DNA from 3 places in the Paenibacillus sp. FSL R10-2771 genome. Region 3 is predicted to be linked to each of the others. Evidence: riboswitches for the same ligand, from Rfam matches in the RefSeq annotation. Region 3 holds a riboswitch; each other region holds the start of a gene.
The links. A riboswitch is a leader RNA that binds a small molecule or an ion and turns the genes downstream of it on or off. The one in region 3 is predicted to bind cyclic di-GMP.
Positions count from the first base shown of each region.

Region 1: it holds a riboswitch for cyclic di-GMP, as region 3 does, so the genes downstream of both, NSU14_RS28610 (transglutaminase-like domain-containing protein) here and NSU14_RS29430 (collagen-binding domain-containing protein) in region 3, are expected to answer to the same signal.
Region 2: it holds a riboswitch for cyclic di-GMP, as region 3 does, so the genes downstream of both, NSU14_RS29920 (anti-repressor SinI family protein) here and NSU14_RS29430 (collagen-binding domain-containing protein) in region 3, are expected to answer to the same signal.

Region 1 covers NZ_JBBOBM010000001.1:6,644,216-6,646,481, reverse strand. Annotated here, with positions in the region: gene NSU14_RS28615 (class D sortase) at 1-415, shown strand, start outside; cyclic di-GMP riboswitch class I at 543-623, shown strand; cyclic di-GMP riboswitch class I at 696-776, shown strand; gene NSU14_RS28610 (transglutaminase-like domain-containing protein) at 809-1,600, shown strand; rRNA gene NSU14_RS28605 (16S ribosomal RNA) at 1,965-2,266, shown strand, end outside.
Region 2 covers NZ_JBBOBM010000001.1:6,937,333-6,939,598, forward strand. Annotated here, with positions in the region: gene NSU14_RS29910 (TasA family protein) at 1-546, shown strand, start outside; gene NSU14_RS29915 (helix-turn-helix domain-containing protein) at 719-1,051, shown strand; gene NSU14_RS29920 (anti-repressor SinI family protein) at 1,200-1,349, opposite strand; cyclic di-GMP riboswitch class I at 1,378-1,462, opposite strand; gene NSU14_RS29925 (2-oxoglutarate dehydrogenase E1 component) at 1,980-2,266, shown strand, end outside.
Region 3 covers NZ_JBBOBM010000001.1:6,823,308-6,825,573, reverse strand. Annotated here, with positions in the region: gene NSU14_RS29435 (choice-of-anchor A family protein) at 1-749, shown strand, start outside; cyclic di-GMP riboswitch class I at 1,254-1,343, shown strand; gene NSU14_RS29430 (collagen-binding domain-containing protein) at 1,424-1,831, shown strand; gene NSU14_RS29425 (choice-of-anchor A family protein) at 1,837-2,266, shown strand, end outside.

The DNA of each region.
Region 1 (2,266 bases), 180 kb from region 3:
TGCGCCTGAGATTGAAGTCGGAGGCAAGGTGATGGCAATCATCGAAATCGACAAAATAGATCTGAAGCTGCCTGTCCTGGAAGGCGCCACCAAGGCGAATATGAAGCATGCTGCTGCGCATATGAAGGAGACGGCTCCGCTTGGCTCTGCTGGGAATGCTGCAATTGCAGCGCATAGATCAAGAACTACGGGAAGGCTATTCAACAGATTGAATGAAGTTGGAGTCGGGGACACTATTTCCGTTACAACCGGCAAGCAGGCATACAATTATGTAGTTTATGATGTGACTATTGTGGAACCAACCGATGTATCCGTATTGAAAGGGAATAAGGATGACAAGATTCTAACACTCATTACTTGTGATCCGCTGGTGAATCCAACGCATAGACTTATCATTCACGCAAAGTTATCGTGATGTTTGTAGAATAATGACGGAAAAACTTAAAATACTTAAAATTTTTATTTGTTTTCGCGGAAATCTAGTGATTTAGGTCTTGATAATAGAAATAGATATGGTAAGATATAACTATACAAAGCTAATACACGATAAACGGCAAACCTATCGAAAGGTAGGGACGCAAAGCTAGAGGGCCTTCCCGTAAGGATGGCAGCCAGCTACCGAATGAAGAGGCTTTTTTGTTTGTTCTTATTGTGAATCTAGCATTTTATGGTAGAAGCAAGGACAGATAAAGCTTATACGATAACGGCAAACCTATCGAAAGGTAGGGACGCAAAGCTAAAGGGCCTTCCCGTAAGGATGGCAGCCAGCTACCGAAAGGGGTTTTATCCAATGAAGAAGTTCTATTTAATGTTGGTTACACTATTCGTAGTGGTTACGTCGGTGCAGACAGGTACAGCTCAAGCTGCTAATGCAGATGCAAGCTGGTTGAACATAGGTCAACTTGATCAGGGTGTTATCGGAGTTTCTTATAATGTTCCTAAGGATAAGAAGATTAAGCTGATGATCACCAAAGATAATAACAGCTACACCTACAACTTATACACTTCCAAACCAACTGAAACATTCCCGCTTCAACAAGGTAACGGTTCATACAAGGTTTCCGTACTTGAGAACACTAACGGCAACAAATACAAAGTAATCTCTTCCGAGACGGTAGATCTTAGCCTGAGCAACGCCAACGCCGTATATCTGAGCTCCGTACAGAATGTTAAATGGAGTTCTTCCGATAAAGCAGTTCTGAAAGCAACACAGCTTACACAAGGTTTGACATCAGATGAAGACAAAGTGAAGGCTATCTATAATTATATCGTAGCCAATGTGAAATATGATTATTCCCTGGCTTCCAGTGTTACTACAGATTACATCCCTAACAACGACAGCACCTTGGCTACCAAGAAGGGGATCTGCTACGATTACGCTTCCTTGTTCGCTACTATGCTTCGCAGTGAAGGCATTCCTACCAAACTGGTTATGGGTAACACAAGTTATGTGACTTCTTACCACGCTTGGAATGAAGTGTTCCTTAATGGCAAATGGGTAACTATTGATACTACAGTTGATGCTGGACTTGCCAAGAACAGCAAAACAGCAGATCTGGTTAAAGTAGCAAGTAAATATACTGCAGCTAAGTTCTACTAAGAGCACAGATGCATTCATAGTTTCATTGAGGATAACCCGCTTAGTAATTAAGCGGGTTATTTTTATTTTGGAAAAGGTTGCTTTTTGGTAGAGAGATAGGGTATTATAAATAAGCGTTGTTGGAGCGGCAAACTTAATAAGAAATGGCTTAAATAAGTGATTTCAAAATAAAGCTTGCATTACTCGAATGAATGTGATATATTATAAGAGTTGCTGGTGACGCGATGAGCGGCGCTGACAACGAGCTTGATCTTTGAAAACTGAACAACGAGTGAGTATCGGAAATCACGAAAGTGACTTCCAAAAAAGAGAATGAAAATTCTCGTCAGATGTTTCAAAATGAGCAATCGCTCTTTCTAAATACAATTTGGAGAGTTTGATCCTGGCTCAGGACGAACGCTGGCGGCATGCCTAATACATGCAAGTCGAGCGGAGTTTGAATGGAAGCTTGCTTCCATTCATGCTTAGCGGCGGACGGGTGAGTAACACGTAGGCAACCTGCCCTCAAGACTGGGATAACTACCGGAAACGGTAGCTAATACCGGATAATTTCTTTCCTCTCCTGAAGAGAGAATGAAAGGCGGAGCAATCTGCCACTTGGGGATGGGCCTGCGGCGCATTAGCTAGTTGGTGGGGTAATGGCTCACCAAGGCGACGATGCGTAGC
Region 2 (2,266 bases), 110 kb from region 3:
CTGGGATTGTCTTTAATCGGAGGGGGCACCTTCGCTTACTTCAGCTCCACAGCAACCAGCACGGCAACCTTCGCGGCAGGCACGCTGAAGCTCGGCTCTTCCTTTAATACACCTGTTGCCCTGACCAATCTGAAACCGGGTGATTACACCGTACGCACGTTCACCTTGTCCAATGACGGCACCCTGGATATCAAACTCCTAACGCTGGCCACCAGCTACACTGTAACTGATGCGAAGGGCGATAATGCCGGCCAGGATCTTGGAGATCACTTCAAAATCAAACTTCTCGACAGCTCTTATACCAGCGGTCCGCTTGCCGGCCATGTGCTGTCCGAGATCTCCCTGAAGGACCTGAAGAACACTTCCAGCTATGATCTCGTAACGGCGGGTGTACTGCCGGGAGGCATCGCCGCTACCCAAACCAAAACCTTCAAGATTGCTTTCGAATTCGTTGACAATACCCAGGATCAGAATATCTTCCAGGGTGACGGCTTGGCGCTGAACTGGACATTCAATGCTACGCAAGGTTTGGGAGAAGCCAAATAAGGCTATTAAATTATATACACAAAACGGCATATCCTCCCTCATCCGGGCTGGATATGCCGTTTTGTCTCTCCCCGCCAGCTTCTGGCAGGAACAAGGGTTTTTGTCCGTTTTGCGAATTTTTGTTATACTGATAACAAAAAGTACGGAGGGCGTTGTAATCGTGTCAGATAATATGGGAAGCCGCATCCATAGGCTCCGGCTGGAGAAGGGTTATTCTTTATCCGAGCTTGCGGATAAGGCTGACGTGGCGAAATCATACTTAAGTAATGTCGAACGGAATATCCAATCCAACCCCTCCATTCAATTTATCGAAAAAATTGCCGATGCACTCCAAGTATCCATTCACGTATTACTGTATGGCGGAATTGCAGAAACTGCAGAGCCGGTTCTCGATGGAGAATGGTTCAGGCTGGTTCAGGATGCGATGGCCTCTGGTATAAGCAAACGTGAATTCAAGGAGTTTCTCGATTATCAGAAATGGCGGCTGGAGCAGAAGGATAACTGAAATACCCCACAAAGTGAGGCAGCAGCCTCGATGATTACCCAGGTACTTTGCGGGGACCCCGAAACAACATGTAAATTCCAACAGAAGAGGGCACAGCGTGTACACCGCTGTGCCCTCTTCTGTATGTATCCGTACAATGCTGAATGCCCTACATCGCCTGGAGTGCTTTTTCAGTAAAAAAACGCCGAATCTCGTCTGCCTGGATGCCAGCCTGCTTAGCAGACATTAGCAAATGCACCCATTCTAAATCCAGATCAACTGCCTGCAGTTCGTCATTCCCCTGGTTGGACTTATCCAAGAAATCTCCTCCTAGAATTTTCGCGTCCCCAGGCAGTCCGGCCATCATAGTATTTCTACTTTAGATCCGAGACTTTGTGCCCCTGTCTTTCGGCAGGTTTACCCTTTACTGGACCCTTTACATGAAAGGATCTGAAAAGAATCGATGAAACCGTTCTCCGCAATAACATTATACAAGATCTTACATGAAAAGTGTGTCGTTTTCTGGAATTTTTTTATGTTAAATCGTGAAGACCCTTAGCTAAAATTGCCAATAGCTTGTATAAATAATTCCAATTCATCTTCAATCGGTCCAAATTAGTTTAAATATACTAAATAGATATTAATCCCGTAACACAATATAGAAACAATTACCCATTTCTATGATTTACAACCACCTAAATCCCTTAATTTTTATTAATTTTAACGATATTTTATTTTTCCGGCTTCACCCGGAAAATTTATGATTGTTCCGTATGAATCCCCCGCTGAATCATACCGTTTTGCGAACGGATTGCACGAAAGTATGAATTGATTACCCTGCCGGAAAGTAGCACAATAAGATGAGAATGAAACCGCAAACATCGCAGCTCCGCTAAGCGGTGTTCCTAATATACCGCATGTGGAGTTTATCCGTTAGGAGGACCTACTCATGGCCGTCAAAGAGCCCTATAACGAATCTGTCTGGAGCAAGTATTACGGTCCCAATCTGGGCTACATTCAGGAGAAATACGAGCAGTTTGTCAAGGACCCCACTTCCGTAGAGCATCATTACCGCGACCTCTTCACAGTATCCGGCCCGCCTCCCCTGGCTCCGGATGCCGTCAAGACGCCTCCCCCCGCCATCTCAGGAGATACAGAGTGGCTCAGGAAAGCCGTTAAAGCTTCCAAGCTAATGGCTAACATCCGAATATACGGCCATATGGCTGCCGATATCGA
Region 3 (2,266 bases):
CAGCAGATCCAACATCAACACCGACAGTAGCACCGACACCGACGCCAACGGCAGATCCAACACCGACACCAACGGCAGCACCAACACCAACGCCAACGGCAGAGCCAACACCAACGCCAACGGCAGCACCGACACCGACACCAACGGCAGAGCCAACACCAACACCAACAGTAGAGCCAACACCAACGCCAACACCAGCACCGACACCGACACCAACGGCAGAGCCAACACCGACACCAACACCAACACCAACACCAACACCAACAGTAGAGCCAACACCGACACCAACGCCAACGGCAGAGCCAACACCGACACCGACACCGACACCGACACCGACACCAACGGCAACACCAGCACCGACATTACCACCGACACCAGTGCCATCGTCTGCACCGCCCGTCTTTATTAATGTAGTGCCAACGCCGACTCCAATAATCGGCTATATTGTAAATCCGGATACCATAATCATTGATGATCCGCTGCCTTTGGGCCCTGTGGCAACAGCAACACCTCGGCCGTTAGTGGTGACACCAAGTCCAACCCTAACGCCAAGCCCAAGCGCAACACCAAGTTCAACGCCGATTGTGACAATCATTGATGAAGAGATTCCGTTAGGCAATGTACCTGCGGATGCCGCGCTCCCGAAGACTGGTGAGTCCAGTCCGGCTCCTTATTACTTAGTCGGTCTAGCCCTTGCAGGATTGGGAATATTCCTCGGCAGAAGATCCAGAACAGATAAACGTAAATAAATGCAATCCGTAAGATCCTTTCCGAAAGGCTGGCGATATCACCGCTAAATCGGGAAAAGGCTGCTTTGGGAGAAGACGTTCTCCTGAAAGCAGCCTTTTTCATATGGGATATACATTTGTTATTATGTTTCCTCTTAAAAGAAAATGTGCTAAGGAGAAAGAGGTGCGTCTTTAAGATCATGGGCCCTCATGTTTATATTAAAATTTGCAATATTAAAATTAGTTCTTTATACATGGTTCCAAAATATTCTTGTAGGTGCCATCGAGGGCGATGAGAGGATCGGTATTTAGGTGAAAAAGCTATAGATTCTTTAAAAAAACCTTTTGTAACAGTGCTTTGGAATGAATTAGCAGATATAATCTATTACCAGATGTTTCAAAGGATTTCATTGACAATCAGCCTTGATAGCGGATAAACTAAAAATAGTTCCAAAGTAACGAATGTCATAGACATTAGTATAAAAGTTTGATTTAGTACATAATTTCACAACCTAATCTTCCACTGACGTATAAACGCAAACCGTTCGAAAGGACGGGACGCAAAGTCCAGGAGTCTAAAGCGCGATGGAGCGCAATGATCGTCCGACTGCCGTAAAGAGAGCAATCCTCTTTCCGGCGGTCTTTTTTGTTATATAAATGTGGCCTATATCTATATTAACTGTGAGGTGAGCTGTATGTTCCAATTAAAAAAATTCAAACGTCTTACGGTGTTCGGACTTATAGCAGTTCTGATTGTAGGAAGCGGCGGAATTATTTCACTGGGGAGCACCTCAGTTAAAGCCGAGGGCAACTCTTTGCCGGGCAATGCATCCAAGTATAATGTGTTCATCTTGGGAGATGTTGATGTTAAACATAGTGATATTGAAGGTAGATTAGCTGCCGGCGGAAACGTGAATTTAAATGTTAATTATTCTGTGGGACATAGTCTTACTAGTGAGGAAACGAAGGAAGCCTACTCTCTCATCGCCGGTGGTAATCTGTATTATTCCCAGGGAGAAACCGTGGGTGATGTAGTCTACGGGGGGAGTTATAGCGGCAGCGGCGGCCCGCGCGGGGAACAGGAAGCTTACAACAACAAGTAAATGTTGTGGACTTTGCAGCCGAGTTCAGTTTGCTCCGTGAGAAATCTCAGCAGCTTGCTTCTCTGCCTGTTAATGGGGTTACCACTGCCAACTCCGGTAATTTCTTTTTGGAAGGTACAAATTCGGATGTTAACATATTTACTGTAGACGGCAGCAAGCTGTCTAGTGCAAATGAGTTGAGAATTAAGATTCCCGATGGCTCAACAGCTATAGTTAATATCTCCGGTACTTCAGTAACTATGAAGAATATGGGGACTGGAATTAATGGTAACGGAAATAAGGATAACGCTATGAACAGTAAAGTGTTATATAACTTCAGTCAAGCGACCAGTCTTCAAATCGAAGGTATCGGAGTTCTGGGATCTGTGCTGGCTCCATATGCCTCTATTCAATTTAATAATGGTCAAATCAACGGGAATCTGATCGGAGCTTCGC